DNA from 2 places in the Staphylococcus sp. aM genome. Region 1 is predicted to be linked to the other one. Evidence: predicted binding sites of a transcription regulator. Region 1 holds the regulator's gene; the other holds the start of a gene.
The links. Region 1 encodes NrdR, which represses ribonucleotide reductase genes. Its sites were predicted from a motif close to AACACNATATATNGTGTT; they were not measured.
Positions count from the first base shown of each region.

Region 2: a site for NrdR is predicted at 3,417-3,434, ahead of nrdI (class Ib ribonucleoside-diphosphate reductase assembly flavoprotein NrdI). Genes of this name have one in related genera too.

Region 1 covers NZ_CP121447.1:1,136,100-1,146,169, forward strand. Annotated here, with positions in the region: gene P7F85_RS05645 (response regulator transcription factor) at 1-643, shown strand, start outside; gene pnpS (two-component system histidine kinase PnpS) at 643-2,337, shown strand; gene polA (DNA polymerase I) at 2,491-5,121, shown strand; gene mutM (bifunctional DNA-formamidopyrimidine glycosylase/DNA-(apurinic or apyrimidinic site) lyase) at 5,136-6,008, shown strand; gene coaE (dephospho-CoA kinase) at 6,024-6,626, shown strand; gene gap (type I glyceraldehyde-3-phosphate dehydrogenase) at 6,886-7,911, shown strand; gene nrdR (transcriptional regulator NrdR) at 8,197-8,667, shown strand; gene P7F85_RS05680 (replication initiation and membrane attachment family protein) at 8,668-10,050, shown strand; gene dnaI (primosomal protein DnaI) at 10,051-10,070, shown strand, end outside.
Region 2 covers NZ_CP121447.1:2,024,570-2,031,744, forward strand. Annotated here, with positions in the region: gene nrdF (class 1b ribonucleoside-diphosphate reductase subunit beta) at 1-541, opposite strand, end outside; gene nrdE (class 1b ribonucleoside-diphosphate reductase subunit alpha) at 786-2,891, opposite strand; gene nrdI (class Ib ribonucleoside-diphosphate reductase assembly flavoprotein NrdI) at 2,854-3,252, opposite strand; gene P7F85_RS10005 (DMT family transporter) at 4,050-4,916, shown strand; gene queF (preQ(1) synthase) at 4,940-5,440, shown strand; gene P7F85_RS10015 (peptide MFS transporter) at 5,775-7,175, shown strand, end outside.

The DNA of each region.
Region 1 (10,070 bases):
AACAGCTGGATACATAGTAGAAGTAGCCTATGACGGTGAAGAAGCACTACAAAAGGTTGAATCGTCTCAACCAGATTTAATTGTATTAGACGTCATGTTACCGAAAAAAGATGGTATTGAAGTTTGTAAAACAATTAGATCTGATAAAAATTTAGTACCTATTCTTATGCTAACTGCTAAAGATGATGAATTTGATAGAGTATTAGGTTTGGAACTGGGTGCTGATGACTATATGACTAAACCTTTCTCACCTAGAGAAGTCGTGGCAAGAGTTAAAGCAATATTAAGACGTTCACAATTTGTAAATGAAGTCGAGCATAATGAGACGGATGATGAGGATATTATTATTGATTCAATTCGCATTCGTCCTGAATTTTTCGAAGTATATAAAGATGATGAGTTATTAGAACTCACACCAAAGGAATTTGAATTATTACTTTATCTTATTGAACGACAAGGTCGTGTCATTACAAGAGAACATATGTTGAATTCTGTATGGAATTATGAGTTCGCTGGTGATTCTCGTATCGTTGATGTCCATATTAGCCATTTGAGAGACAAATTAGAAGAAAACCCTAAACAACCTAAATTGATTAAAACTGTAAGAGGATTAGGCTATAAATTGGAGCGTCCTAAAAGTTAATGTTGAAATTTCACCATCGTCTTTTAATATTAATTAGTACCATTACGATTATTAGTTTTATAGGTTTAGGTGCTATTGTCCACAACATGATTTATCAAACATTAACTCAAAATCAAACTAAAGAACTCGAAAAAGAAGCACGTAACTATGTTAGTTTATATAATGATAATAAAAAAAGTGAAATTAAAAATATTGCAAATAATCAAGAAAATATCATCGTTATCAAAAAAAATGATAAAGTGATATTTACGACAAATAAAAAAGAAAAAATAGATAAACGCATAGATAACGAAGCTAATCCTTCACAGTTAATTCATAAAAATACAAAACTTGGTTTGAAGTATACTTTCAAAAGTCAAATTGATGATAAAACTGTTTACATAAGTGGTATTAATGATGAAATATTAGACCTGCAAAAAGAAATGTGGAAGTATCTATCAATTGTAGGTGTGATTGTATTAATCACAGTTTATCTAGCTAGTAGAAGTATCAACCGTACATATATTCGACCTATAAATGAAGTGACATATGCTACGTCATTACTAGCAGATGGTTATTATCATGTTCGTGTACCTGAAAGTAATGTCAAAGAGACTAAGGCTTTGTTTGTAACAACCAATGAGCTTGCTAGACGTCTACAAAAATTAAATAACAGACAAAAAATTCAATCTAATAGATTGAAAACGACATTGGAAAATATACCTAGTTCAGTGCTAATGATTGATAAGCATGGTGAAATTGTCGTGGCAAACTCGGCATACTATGAAGTATTTAGTCCGGATCAAAGTGTGGAAAATAAAAGTTATATTGGTTTTATAAATGATAAAATCGAAAAATTAATCATGGAAAGTTTTAGAACTGAGAAAGTGATTTATGAACAGATTGAAGTAGATATTAATAATGTTCACACAAAATATTTTGATGTATCATGTGTACCAATTCTTTCTAAATCAAAGAAAAAGCTACAAGGTATGGTTGTTGTATTACATGATATTACTAATTTGCAAAAGTTAGAAAATCTACGTCGAGAATTTGTAGCAAATGTATCTCATGAACTTAAAACACCAATTACTTCAATTAAAGGATTCGCTGAAACGTTAATTGAAGGTGCGAAAAATGATGAAGATTCGCTTAATATGTTCTTGAATATCATCTTGAAAGAATCAAACAGAATTGAATCACTTGTGATGGATTTACTAGATTTATCCCATATTGAACAACAAAATGAAATTACAACGAGTTATATGAATTTATCAGAATTAGCTTATACAACGATAGATAATTTACAAAATCAAGCTCAGAATAAAAATATAACAATTGAATCTAATATTGAACAGGACGTTATTTTCAAAGCAAATGAAAATAAAATTGCTCAAGTTATTACGAATTTATTGTCAAATGCTATCAATTATTCAACCAATGATAATAAAGTCATAGTAAGTGTGTATCGTGAAGGTAAAAAAGTAAACTTAGAAATTCAAGACTTCGGTATAGGGATTAGTGCTGAGGAACAGAAACATATTTTCGAAAGATTTTATCGAGTTGATAAAGCACGAAGTAGAGATTCTGGAGGTACTGGGTTAGGATTATCAATCACTAAGCACATTGTTGAAGCACATAATGGAAGAATTAGTGTAGTTAGTCGCTTAAATGAAGGTTCGACCTTTAAAGTGACGTTTATTGATGAAGATTAAAAATATTAAGAACCACACCCTATTGATTGAATTCATATAGGTATGTGGTTCTTATTTTAGTTATATGAATTGTGAGGCAATGGTACTTTATGTTTAATGACCATACATTGTTTATGCTAAAATATATTTAAATATGTGCTGGAGGTTTATAACGTGAATAAATTAGTATTAATTGATGGTAATAGTTTAAGTTTTAGAGCATTCTATGCTTTGCCATTACTTTCAAATAAGGCAGGCATACATACAAATGCAGTATATGGCTTTGCGATGTTACTAGAAAAAATTCTTAAAGAAGAACAACCTAATCACTTTTTAGTGGCGTTTGATGCAGGTAAAACAACTTTCAGACATTCTAAATATAGTGAATATAAAGGTGGCAGACAAAAGACACCACCTGAATTAAGTGAACAATTTCCATATATTCGTCAATTATTAGATGCATATCACATAAAAAGATATGAATTAGAGAATTATGAAGCAGATGATATAATTGGTACTTTGAGTAGAGAAGCGGACAAAGCTGGGTTTGAAACTATCATTATTACAGGTGATAGAGATTTAACGCAACTCGCTACGGATCATGTCACAATTTACTATACTAAAAAAGGTGTAACAGATGTTGATCATTATACACCTGAATTTATCGCAGAAAAATATAATGGATTAACACCAAATCAAATTATTGATATGAAAGGGTTAATGGGTGATACTTCTGATAATATACCAGGTGTAGCTGGCGTAGGTGAAAAAACAGCGATTAAATTACTAAATCAATTCAATACTGTAGAAGGTGTCTATGACAATATAGAAAGTGTTTCAGGTAAAAAGCTTAAAGAAAAGCTTGAAAATAGTAAAGATGATGCTTTAATGAGTAAAGATTTAGCTACTATTAATGTTGAAAGTCCAATCGAAGTTAAATTAGAAGATACTAAAATGGATGAGCACTTAGATGAAACTGAAAAAATTGAGCTCTTTAAAAAATTAGAGTTTAATCAGCTATTAGCAGAAATAGATTCAGTAGAGGCAACACAAGAACAAAAAGATAAAACTTTTGAAGTTGAGTCGAATTTTGATCACATTAATTTTTCAGATTTAGATGAGGCAACCATTCATTTTGAACTAGAAGATAGTAATTATTTAAAAGACAATATATTAAAATTTGGACTTTATACTGGGGAACATCATGTTGTAATTAATGCAGATGAGATTAAGCAATTTTCAGATTTAGTCAATTGGTTAGAAAACCCCAATACAGCCAAAACTGTTTATGATGCTAAGAAAACTTATGTTGTTTCACATAGACTAGATATCGATATTCAAAACATCCAGTTTGATGTGATGTTGTCTAGTTATATCATCGATCCATCAAGAACGATTGACGATGTGAATTCAGTTGTTTCTTTATATGGACAACATTATGTGCAAGATAACGTGACTATTTATGGTAAGGGTAAAAAGCATCATGTACCAGAAGATGAGATCTTAAATAAGCATGTTGCATCAATAATTGAAGCGGTAAGTGAATCAAAAGCTGAAATGCAAAAACAGTTGAAAGAATATAACCAAGAATCATTATTAGCAGATTTAGAACTACCGTTAGCTGAAATATTAAGTGAGATGGAAGAGATTGGAATCTTTACTGATGTTAAAGATTTACAACAAATGGAGAAAGAGATACAAGAAAAGCTAGATGTTTTAATTAAAAATATTCACGAAGCTGCCGGTGAAGAATTTAACATCAATTCTCCAAAACAACTTGGCGTAGTGTTGTTTGAAACACTAGAATTACCTGTGATTAAAAAAACAAAAACGGGCTATTCTACTGCTGTCGATGTATTGGAACAGTTACAAGGCCAACACCCAATTATTGATTATATTCTAGAATATCGCCAATTATCAAAATTACAATCTACTTATGTAGAAGGATTACAAAAAGTGATTAGTGATGATCATCGTATTCACACACGTTTTAACCAAACATTAGCGCAAACTGGTCGCTTATCAAGTGTTGATCCAAATTTACAAAATATACCTATTCGTCTAGAAGAAGGTAGGAAAATTAGAAAAGCATTTAAGCCTACATCATCTGATAGTGTTATATTAAGTGCCGATTATTCTCAAATTGAATTACGGGTTTTAGCTCATATTACTCAAGATGAAAGTATGAAAGAAGCATTTATTAATGGGCATGACATTCATACTGCGACTGCAATGAAGGTTTTCGATGTGGAAGCGGATGAAGTTGATAGTTTAATGCGTAGACAAGCGAAAGCAGTTAACTTTGGAATTGTGTATGGCATTAGTGATTATGGGTTAAGCCAAAGTTTAGGAATTACACGTAAAAAGGCGAAAGCATTTATTGATGATTATTTAGATAGTTTTCCAGGAGTCAAACAGTATATGTCAGATATTGTGAAAGATGCTAAAGCACAAGGTTTTGTAGAAACATTATTACATCGTCGTAGATATATTCCAGATATTACTAGTCGTAATTTTAATTTAAGAAGTTTTGCAGAAAGAACGGCAATGAATACGCCAATTCAAGGTAGTGCGGCAGATATTATCAAATTAGCTATGGTGCAATTCAATAAGGAAGTACAACATACTGATTATCACGCGAAACTATTATTACAAGTTCACGATGAATTAATCTTTGAAGTTCCAAAAGATGAAGTAGCATCGTTTAGTAAGTTTGTAGAAGAAATTATGGAGTCTGCATTAAAATTAGATGTGCCACTAAAAGTTGACTCAAGTTACGGTGCGACGTGGTATGATGCAAAATAAAGGAAGGTTTGAATATGCCGGAATTACCAGAAGTAGAACATGTTAAAAGAGGAATTGAACCATTTGCCGTAAATACTACTATTAATAAAATAACTTTTTCTGAAAATGTAAAAAAAGGTAAAGAAGATGGACGAGAGACGATTATCAAAGGAATGACACTCGAAAGTTTTCGACGCTTAACAGAAGGCTATACAATTAACCAAATAGAGCGAAGAAGTAAATATATTGTATTTTATATTAATCGTGATGCAGAGCAACGTATTTTAATTAGTCATTTAGGTATGGCAGGTGGTTTCTTCGTTGTTAATCATTTAGAAGAGATTAATGTGCCTAATTATCGTAAACATTGGCAAGTTATTTTTGAATTAGATAATGGAAAAAAATTAATCTATTCAGATATTCGTCGCTTTGGGGAAATTAGAAATGTGAGTAGTTTTGATTCATATCCTTCATTTTTGAGCATAGCTCCGGAACCCTTTGACGAAGAAGCACTGCAACATTTTTTAGATTGTACGAATAAAAAGAATTATTCTAAAAAACCGATTAAACAAGTGATTTTAGATCATAAAGTTATATCTGGCTGTGGAAACATTTATGCATGTGAAGCGCTATTTAGAGCAGGTATTTTACCTAATAGACTAACACAAGAATTATCAAATCAAGAAAAAGAAATGGTGTTTTATCATGTTCGATCTGTATTAAATGAGGGTATTAAATACGGAGGAACTAGCATTTCCGATTATCGTCATGCTGATGGTAAAACAGGGGAAATGCAGTTACATCTGAATGTATATAAACAAAAATATTGCAAGGTATGTGGGCACTCAATTGAAACTCAAGTCATCGCATCTAGAAATAGTCACTATTGCCCGACTTGTCAGAAATAAAGGAAGCGTGAAAATATGTCAAAAGTAATAGGACTTACTGGTGGTATCGCATCAGGTAAATCAACTGTATCTGAATTGTTAACTGCATTTGGTTTTAAAGTAGTAGATGCTGATACAGCTGCAAGAGAAGCAGTTGCTAAAGGAACACCAGGTATAGAGAAAGTAAGAGAAGTTTTTGGCGATGAAGCTATTGATGAAAATGGTGAGATGGACAGAAAATATATGGGTGATTTAGTATTTAATTATCCAGGTGAACGTATTAAGTTAAATGAAATAGTCCATCCTATAGTTAGAGAAATAATGGAAGAAAAGAAGCAACAATTTTTAAAAGAAGGCCATAATGTTATTATGGATATTCCTCTTTTATATGAAAATGAATTGCAAGATACTGTTGATGAAGTATGGCTTGTTTACACATCAGAAAGTATTCAAATCGATCGTTTAATGGAAAGAAATGATTTAACTCAAGAGGAAGCAAAAGCAAGAGTATATAGCCAAATATCTATTGATAAGAAAAGTAGAATGGCAGATCATGTGATTGATAATCTTGGAGATAAACTAGAACTAAAGCAAAATTTAGAACGGTTGCTTAGTGAAAAAGGTTTTATCGAGAAATAATTCAAAAAGAGATTTTTATTAACCCTGAGACATTAATAAATGCCTTAGGGTTTTATTATGTGAATACTTACTTTAGAAATTTTCTGTTTTTTTAGTTTTGATAATCTTAAATTCATTGTTATTTAATAACTAATTCTTATTAAGTTTGATTAAAATTTGTATTTGTAAAGTTTTGGTAAACGCTTTCAAATGTAATTTATTATGTTATACTAATGCCATAAAGTATAACATATAAATTAATGGTCAAGGGGTGCTTTAAATGACAACGAATATAGCAATTAACGGTATGGGTAGAATAGGTAGAATGGTATTAAGAATTGCATTGAAAAATGAAAACTTAAGCGTAAAGGCAATTAATGCAAGTTACCCTCCAGAAACAATTGCACATCTTATCAATTATGATACAACTCATGGTAAGTACGATGAGAAGGTAGAAGCCATTGAAAATGGCATTCGTTATAAAAACCAAGATATCAAATTAGTTTCTGATAGAAATCCTGAAAACTTACCTTGGAAAGAACTTGATATAGATGTTGTCATCGAAGCAACTGGTAAATTCAATCATGGTGATAAAGCTATTGCACATATCAACGCAGGTGCAAAAAAAGTATTATTAACAGGTCCATCTAAAGGTGGCCATGTTCAAATGATTGTGAAAGGTGTCAATGATGATAAATTAGATGTTAATAAATTCGATATTTTCAGTAATGCATCATGTACAACTAACTGTATTGGCCCAGTTGCAAAAGTATTAAATGATGAATTTGGTATCGTGAACGGTCTGATGACTACAGTACACGCAATTACTAATGACCAAAAGAATATTGATAATCCGCATAAAGATTTGCGTAGAGCACGTTCATGTAATGAAAGTATTATTCCGACATCTACAGGCGCAGCTAAAGCATTAAAAGAAGTGCTACCTGAAGTAGAAGGTAAATTACATGGAATGGCATTAAGAGTACCAACTAAAAACGTTTCTCTTGTAGACTTAGTAGTAGATTTAGAACAAAATGTAACAGCTGATCAAATTAATGACGCTTTCAAAAATGCAAATTTAGATGGTGTATTGGATGTAGAAAGTGAACCACTTGTTTCAGTAGATTTTAATACAAATCCTAATTCTGCAGTAATTGATGCACAATCAACAATGGTTATGGGCGATAATAAAGTTAAAGTAATCGCTTGGTATGATAATGAATGGGGATATTCAAATAGAGTTGTTGAAGTAGCAGAGCAAATTGGTAAGTTGATAGAATCTCATAAAACAGTAGAAGCTGTGTAAAATTAATTTTTAAGAGACTGTCAGTCTAATCTTTAATATGAAGGTTAGATTGGCAGTTTTTTGTTCAAAATAAAATGTAGATGCCAAAGTTATCTAGAAATTAAATAGAAAAAAGTTGACTTTAACATCATTTTTGAAAATGTCACATTTTTTATTTAGGTTGTTATATTTAATGATATAAATTAGTTTACACTTTTAGACATATAATTTAAAAGGTGCTTTCTTTTGTAACGTGTGAATTTATAGTATAATTGAGAATAATCTAAATAGAAAAGGGTGACAATCATGAAATGCCCAAAATGTAATTCAACACATTCAAGAGTAGTAGATTCACGTCATGCAGAAGATGCGAACGCGATTCGTCGAAGAAGAGAATGTGAAAATTGTGGTACAAGGTTTACAACATTCGAACATATAGAAGTGAGTCCATTAATAGTAGTGAAAAAGGATGGAACTAGAGAACAATTTTTAAGAGAAAAAATCTTGAATGGATTAGTTAGATCATGTGAAAAACGTCCAGTGAGATATCAACAACTAGAGGATATAACTAATAAAGTGGAGTGGCAATTAAGAGATGAGGGGCATACTGAGATTTCATCTAGAGAAATTGGAGAACATGTAATGAACTTATTAATGCATGTAGATCAAGTTTCTTATGTTCGCTTTGCCTCTGTTTATAAAGAGTTTAAAGATATTGACCAACTGTTAGCTTCAATGCAAGGTATTCTGAATGATAATAAACGGAGTGATTTATAAATGGGGTTAAATTCCTTTGAATTAGGTTTAAGACCACAAGATAGTTTTGAAGTGATTCAAGATTTTTATTTAAATTCACAGCATCTTGAAATATTAAATCGACTGTTTACACCTTTAATTGGGCCTCAAGCAATTGGTTTATATCACTTTATGCATCAATTTTCAAATGATGTTGAGCAACCACTCACCCATTATGTCATTATGAATGAACTTAAAGAAAATTTAATCGACTTTAGAAATCAAATGGATTTATTAGAAGCCATTGGTTTGATGAAATCATTTGTAAAACATGATGAACAACAAACACATTTTATATATCAATTGATTCAACCTCCGTCACCATCTCAATTTTTCAATGATCCTATGTTATCTGTATTTTTATATAGTGAAGTTGATAAAAAAAGATATCAGGTTCTAAAGAAACATTTTGAACAAACTTTTAGAGATTTATCACAGTATCAGCAAACAACCAGAAAGTTTACAGATGTCTTTAAAGTACCCAATAGAATATTAGATATCGATACACAAAATATACCTAAAGCGAGTGAATATCAAGGATTGGATTTATCTAATGAATCTTTTGATTTTGATATGTTGAAACAGATGTTACATAACCATTTCATCTCAAATGAAATAGTGACAAAGGATGCTAAAAGTCTAATTGTTCAACTCGCAACTTTATATGGTTTAACGGCTGATGCGATGAAACATATTATATTGAATTCAATTACAAGTGCGCAGCAATTATCTTTTGAAGAGATGCGTAAACAGGCACGTTCTTATTATTTAATAGAACATGAAAATCAATTACCTAAGTTAGAATTGAATAAAAACATTAAACACAGTGACATTTCGACCCAAAATAATGAAATTCCTGATCCTGAAAATGACACGGAACAATGGCTTCAACTGTTAGAACAGACGAGTCCGATTGATATGTTAGCATCTTGGTCTGAATCAGAACCAACATTATCTCAAAAAAATATGATTGAAGAATTAATTCATAGAGAAAAAATGAACTTCGGTGTTATTAACATCTTATTACAATTTGTTATGCTTAAAGAAGATATGAAATTACCCAAATCTTATATTTTTGAAATTGCTTCAAATTGGAAAAAGAAAGGTATAACAACGGCTAAGCAAGCTTATGAATATGCCTTGAAAGTTAATCAACCTAAACCATCAAACGAGAATAAATCACAATCATATCAAGGCTATAATCGTAAAAGTAAATTGGTTTCTAGGGAGAAAACGCCTAAATGGTTAGAAGAAAGAGATAATCCAAACGCTACAGCACTTTCAAAAGATGAAAAAGACGATCAATTTGAAAAGGATAGACAAGCATTCTTAGAACAATTAAATAAAGATTGGGAGGAGGATTAGATGGAAAGCTTTAAGAATAT
Region 2 (7,175 bases), 890 kb from region 1:
TCTTGCCTTGACCAGCTAAATAAAGAGGATAATAGAATCCAGAATAGAATAAGAATGTTTCTAAGAAAACACTTGATACTCTAGCAATATACTGGTCAAAAATTGAGGCTTCTTTACCCCATAATTTATGGTAGTTTTCGATAATTTTGTCTGATTTGTATTTTAAATGAGGCTCTTCAATTACCCATGTATCTAATAAATAGTTCGTTTCACTAGATGGTAATAATGTAGTAAAAATATGAGAATAACTTTTAGCATGAATTTGTTCCATCATTGCCATAAACGAATAAACGGCTTTTTTTCTTAAATCAGTTGTGTGAAGCATGATTAATGGCATACCATCATCTGCTTGATGCGTATCTAAACCTGTTAAACCAGCTAATGCCTTTTTAAATGTATTTTTTTCGGCTTCAGATAAAGTTTTCCAACTTGCTATATCTTTTGATACTTTAAATTCTGTTTCTACCCACATTTGAGAGATATTTTGACGCCAAAACATATTTGTCATATCTTCTTGGGTATTCCAATTGACGGCCTTCATGAATAATAATCCTCCTATCCTTTAATTAAGATGATAGATAGCCATAGATAATTAATTAAACTACCAAAATCCTTATTAAGGTTATGTATTTCAAGGTTAGAACATCTACGTTGAATACTTTGATGAAAACTAATTATCCTCACTCTAGTCAACGTAGTGTCCCAACCTTTTCTATATATTAATATTCTATAATCCACTTCAAAAATAATACTTAATATCTAATGTATCATGTTTATTTATCGTTTTAAATTGCACAACTTGTACATTCTTCTACACTTAATAATTTATTACGTGTGTAATATAAAGATTTTAAACCTTTATGATGTGCATATACATATAATCGAGAAAGTTCACGTGTAGAAATTTCTGAATTGACATATAAAATTGTTGAAATACCTTGGTCAACATGCGTTTGAATTGTTGAAACTAAATCAATTAATTTCATTTGGTCTGTATTAAATGCTGATTTATAATACCACATTGTTTCAGGTGATAAAAATGGCATTGGATAAAATGTTTCAGCATTACCATAAGTACGGCGCTCAATTTGATCAACGATAGGCATTACTGAGCTTGTTGCATTTTGCACATAAGAAATACTTTGTGTTGGTGCAATTGCTAAACGATATGCATGGTATAGTCCATATTGCTCTACATCTTTTTGTAATGCTTTCCAATCTTCTGCTGTTGGAATTTCAAAACCTTTGAATAATTCGCGTACTTTTTCAAATTGTGGTTCAAATTCTTGTGAAGTATAGAATTCGAAATATTTTCCATTTGCATAATCTGATTTATCAAAATCAAGGTATTTTTCTCCACGTTCTTTAGCAATTTGCATTGAACGTTCAATTGAATAATAGTTCATCATCATAAAGAAAATATTAGCGAAATCTTTAGCTTCTTCTGACTCATAACCAATTTTATTTTTGGCTAAATAACCATGTAAATTCATTACACCAAGTCCTACAGAATGTAACTCACTATTAGCTTTTTTTACACCAGGTGCGTTTTGAATATTCGCTTCATCACTAACAACGGTTAATGCATCCATACCTGTATGAACTGAATCTCTAAATTTTTGAGATTCCATGACATTCACAATATTCAATGATCCCAAGTTACATGAAATATCTCGTTTAATTTCATCTTCTGTACCATAGTCATTTATAATAGATGTTTCTTGTAATTGGAAAATTTCAGTACATAAATTACTCATTTTAATTTGACCAATATCTGAATTAGCATGAACTTTATTCGCATTATCTTTGAACATTAAATATGGATAACCAGATTGTAATTGTGTTTGAGCAATGGTATTTAACATTTCACGTGCATCTTTTTTCTTTTTCTCTACATTAGGGTTTGCAACCATGTCATCATAATATTTTTCTAAATCAATATCATCTAAAGTCACACCGTACTCTTGTTTTACTGTGTGTGGTGCAAACATGTAGAAGTCTTTACCTTCTTTTGCTAGGTCAAAGAATTTAGAAGGCACGATTAATCCAGTTGAAATAGTTGATAAACGTAAATCTTCATCTGCATTTACTTTTTTAGTATCTAAAAACTCTTCAACATCATAGTGGAAAATATTTAAATATACAGCACCTGCACCAGGTCTTTGGCCTAATTGATCTGCATAACTAAATCCACCTTCGAGTGATTTAGCAACAGGTAGTACACCTTTAGCTACACCTTTAATACCTTTAATTGCTTCACCACGTGCACGTAATTTAGATAAATTAATTGCTACGCCGCCACCAATTTTACTTAATTGTTTCGCGGTTGAATCAATAAAGTTGATAGAATTTAAACTATCATCTACTTCTAATAAGAAGCATGAAACTAGTTCACCACGTCTTGCTCTTCCGGCATTTAAAAATGTCGGTGTTGCAGGTTGGTAACGTTGTTCTACCATGGCTGAAATAAATTGTTTCGCTTGATCTTTGTCGCCATTAGCTAAGTACATTGAAACGATGGCAACGTGTTGATTATAATCTTCTAAATATTGTTGTTTATCATTCGTTTTAAGTGCATAGTCTTTATAAAATTTACTTGCAGACATATAACTAGCAAATTGGAAGTTTATTGACTTGGCATATTCTGTGATTTCTACTAAGTCTGAATCACTATATTTTGCAAATACATTGAAGTAGAAGTTATTGTCTACAAGATAGTGTAAACGTTCAATTTCGCTATCGAAATAAATCGTTTTGTCGTGGATTTCTTCCAAATATACTTTGAGCGCTTCTTGGTCTTTTTCTAAATTGAAAAAACCATTATCTTTTCGTTTTGTAACTTCATTATTTAATTCAATGTGATTGTACTTCTTCTCGTCCATAGTTTTCATTAAAATTACCCACCTTGTTTTTAAATTCGATAACGTCTTTATTAGTGCCTTGCACTTCAAACTTCATTAACAACGGTACATTATAGTCTTCAGAAATAGAGCGCCCTGCTTTAGCAAAATTTTGACCCCAGTTTCTATTACCACTGGCAGCTACCGCTCTAAGATATGAATGATTTACATCTAGAAATGATTGTACTTGTTGTGGTACTTCACCAAAACCTATTGTTCCAGTAACTAAAATATATGGTTCATTAATAGGATCCGTACAATTATCTGATGTAATTTCCATTACATTTTCGATTTCAGCACGTTTAATAAATCTGCGTACATTACCTGAAAATGAGAAATATACTACTTTCATTGGATCGCCTTCTTTCACCAATCTTTAAACAATTAAAAAAGAAGTTCTCCCATCATAACAGGAAAGCTTCCTACAAAATATAGTGTTGTAGAATGAAATGAGTCACTAAAAGAAAAGTTTATAAAAACTATATGACCTTATCTTGATATTAGATTTTATTTTGAACCACAAGATATTGTGGTTGATTTGAAATGTAGATCTATATAGTATAAGTAAACATTTTGTGCGGAAACACCGTAAACGAGAGATTATTCTATTATTACTAGTGTCATTTTGCATTTAAATTAAGATTATTCCTTTTATTAGTATCTGCTGCAGACACAATATATTGTGTCTGTTTATCAATACCGATACTATATTCTGTGTTTCATTATACATAATACCTAAACTTATTTAAAGTTAAAGTTTTATGTCAAATGTTCGTCTTTTCTTCTAAACATGCACCACTACACCTTTAGTCTTACATCAATAAAAATAAAAAAATTTTTCAGTTAAAATTACTTGCTTTTTATAAAAAAATATACATTAAGCGTAAGCTCGTGATTCTAGCTCAACCCCGTCAAAATAAAGGATACAATCAATAGAAAATCAAAATTAAACTGCAATCGTTTTCAGTTATATACAATTATTTTAAATCTCACAAATGATTTGGAACTAGAGAATAACCTCGCTGAATAGAACATGTGTTCGTATTTTTATTATATATTTCCCCCTACGTTTTTTCAAGTCATTTATGCATATCAACATCATTTATGCTACTATAATAACGTTAAACTTTTATGAATGAGGCGATAGTATTGAATCCTAAAATCAAAGGTATAATTGCAATATTAATATCTGCGATAGGCTTTAGCTTTATGTCTGTCTTCTTCAGATTATCAGGCGATTTACCTGTATTTCAAAAGTCTCTAGCAAGAAATTTAGTTGCAATGTTCATACCGTTATTCTTCATATTTAAATATAAGCAACCTATGTTTGGTAAATTAAGTAGCCAACCATTACTTATCTCAAGGTCTACACTCGGGTTAATAGGTGTATTACTCAATATATATGCACTTGATCATATGGTATTGAGTGATGCTGATACATTAATGAAGTTAAACCCCTTCTGGACCATATTATTATGTTTTATCTTTTTACATGAAAAAGTACGGAAATATCAAATTTCAGCAATGATCGTTGCGATACTAGGTATGTTACTTATTGTAAAACCAGAATTTTCTTCTTCGTTTATACCAGCATTAATTGGGCTACTTTCAGGTATATTTGCTGCATCAGCATATACATGTGTCCGTGCTTTAAGTACTAGAGAAGCACCTTATACCATCGTATTTTATTTTTCATTATTCTCAGTAGTTGTACTTATACCATTTTCAATCGTTACTTTTGAACCTATGAACAAATTACAAGTTTTATATTTATTTGGCGCAGGTTTATCAGCGGCAGTGGGTCAAATTGGAATTACACTAGCCTATAGTTTCGCAGCAGCAAAAGATATTTCTATCTTTACTTATGCTTCTATTATATTTACAGCAATATTCGGCTTCATATTATTTGGCGAAACACCAGATTTATTATCAACAATCGGATATGTTGTCATTATTAGTGCAAGTTACTATATGTTTGAAAAAGCACGTCGCGAGTCTAATACTCAACAAAATTAATCATATGATAAGGAGTGATTCATTTGGCACAAGGACGTCAAAATGATGAATTACAAGATATAACATTACTAGGTAACCAAAATAATACTTATAACTTCGATTACAGACCAGATGTTTTAGAAACATTTGATAATAAACATCAAGGTAGAGATTACTTTGTGAAGTTTAATTGTCCAGAGTTCACATCACTATGCCCTATTACAGGACAACCGGATTTCGCAACAATTTATATTTCATACATCCCTAACATTAAAATGGTTGAATCTAAATCATTAAAATTATATTTATTTAGCTTTAGAAACCATGGTGACTTTCATGAGGATTGTATGAATATCATTATGAATGATTTAATTGACTTAATGGATCCTCATTACATTGAAGTATGGGGTAAATTCACACCACGTGGCGGTATCTCCATTGATCCTTATACAAATTATGGCCGCCCAAATTCAAAATATGAAAAAATGGCGGAGCATAGAATGATGAATCATGATATGTATCCTGAAAATATAGACAATCGCTAATTTTACAGTGATTATCAATTATAAACTTTAGTACATTGAAAACATCTTACAAAGATAATTTCAAATTGTGCTAAAGTTTTTTATTTAATTTTCAAAAAACTCTTGCACTTTATTAAGTTAAAGCGTATTTTTATATGTATTAGTACTATAGTTCATTAAATTAATGAGTCTCAATTTTATATGAATATTTCATATAATTAATTCGAAGGAATTGACAGAATTTTCTTATTTATAATTTTTAGAATATTATTGCAACTTTTTAATTTCAATAGTACAATTTTTAAAAAACAATATAACGTTAGTGTTAAGGGAACAGAAAGGTTGGGATGATTATATGAAAGCAAATAATTCCCATGAACAGGCAGTTCAAGAAATTCCACAAACAGGATTTTTTGGACATCCTAGAGGTTTAGGTGTTTTATTCTTCGTAGAATTTTGGGAGAGGTTCAGTTATTATGGCATGCGTGCAATGTTGTTATTCTATATGTACTATTCCATTGCAAATCATGGATTAGGTATTGATAGAACAACGGCAATGTCAATCATGTCAGTATATGGAGCATTAATCTATATGTCATGTATTCCAGGTGGTTGGATTGCTGACAGAATTACAGGTACAAGAGGCGCCACTTTAATTGGTGCAGTGCTCATCATTATTGGACATATTTGTCTAAGTTTGCCGTTCGCAATGATTGGATTGTTCGCATCAATGTTCTTTATTATTATTGGCTCTGGGATGATGAAACCAAACATTTCTAATATTGTTGGTAGATTATATACTAAAGATGATACACGTATGGATGCAGGTTTCGTTATTTTCTATATGTCAGTAAACTTTGGTGCATTAATTTCACCTATCATTCTGCAACAATTTTTAAATGTCAAAAACTTCCATGGCGGATTCTTAATTGCAGCTATTGGTATGGCATTAGGTTTAGTTTGGTACGTATTATTTAACCGTAAAAATTTAGGTCGTGTTGGTATGACACCAACAAACCCACTATCACCCGATGAAAAGAAAAAATACACTGCAATTGTTAGTGGTATTGTAGCCATTATTATCGTTGTACTTATCGTTACATACTTAACGAATACATTATCATTTAACTTAGTAAGTAATACTGTTTTAGTACTTGGTATCGTATTACCAGTTTCATACTTTACAATTATGATTAGAAGTAAAGATGTTACGGATGTAGAACGTTCAAGAGTTAAAGCCTTTATTCCATTATTTATTTTAGGTATGGTGTTCTGGGCTATTCAAGAACAAGGTTCAAATGTACTTAACATTTATGGTATTGAACATTCAGATATGAAATTAAATCTATTAGGATGGAAAACGAATTTCGGTGAAACAATTTTCCAATCTATCAACCCACTTTTCATCCTATTATTTGCACCTGTTGTTTCATTAATTTGGCAAAAATTAGGCAAACGTCAACCAAGTTTACCTATTAAATTCGTCATTGGTGCCGGTTTGGCTGGTATCTCTTATATCTTAATGGGATTAATCGGTAACATTTATGGAAGTGCTCATTTCTCAGTAAACTGGGTTATTCTTTCATACATCATTTGTGTTGTTGGTGAGTTATGTTTATCACCTACTGGTAATAGTGCTGCAGTTAAGTTAGCACCAAAAGCTTTTAACGCTCAAATGATGAGTTTATGGTTATTAACTAATGCATCAGCTCAATCATTTAACGGTACATTAGTTAAATTAATCGATCCATTAGGT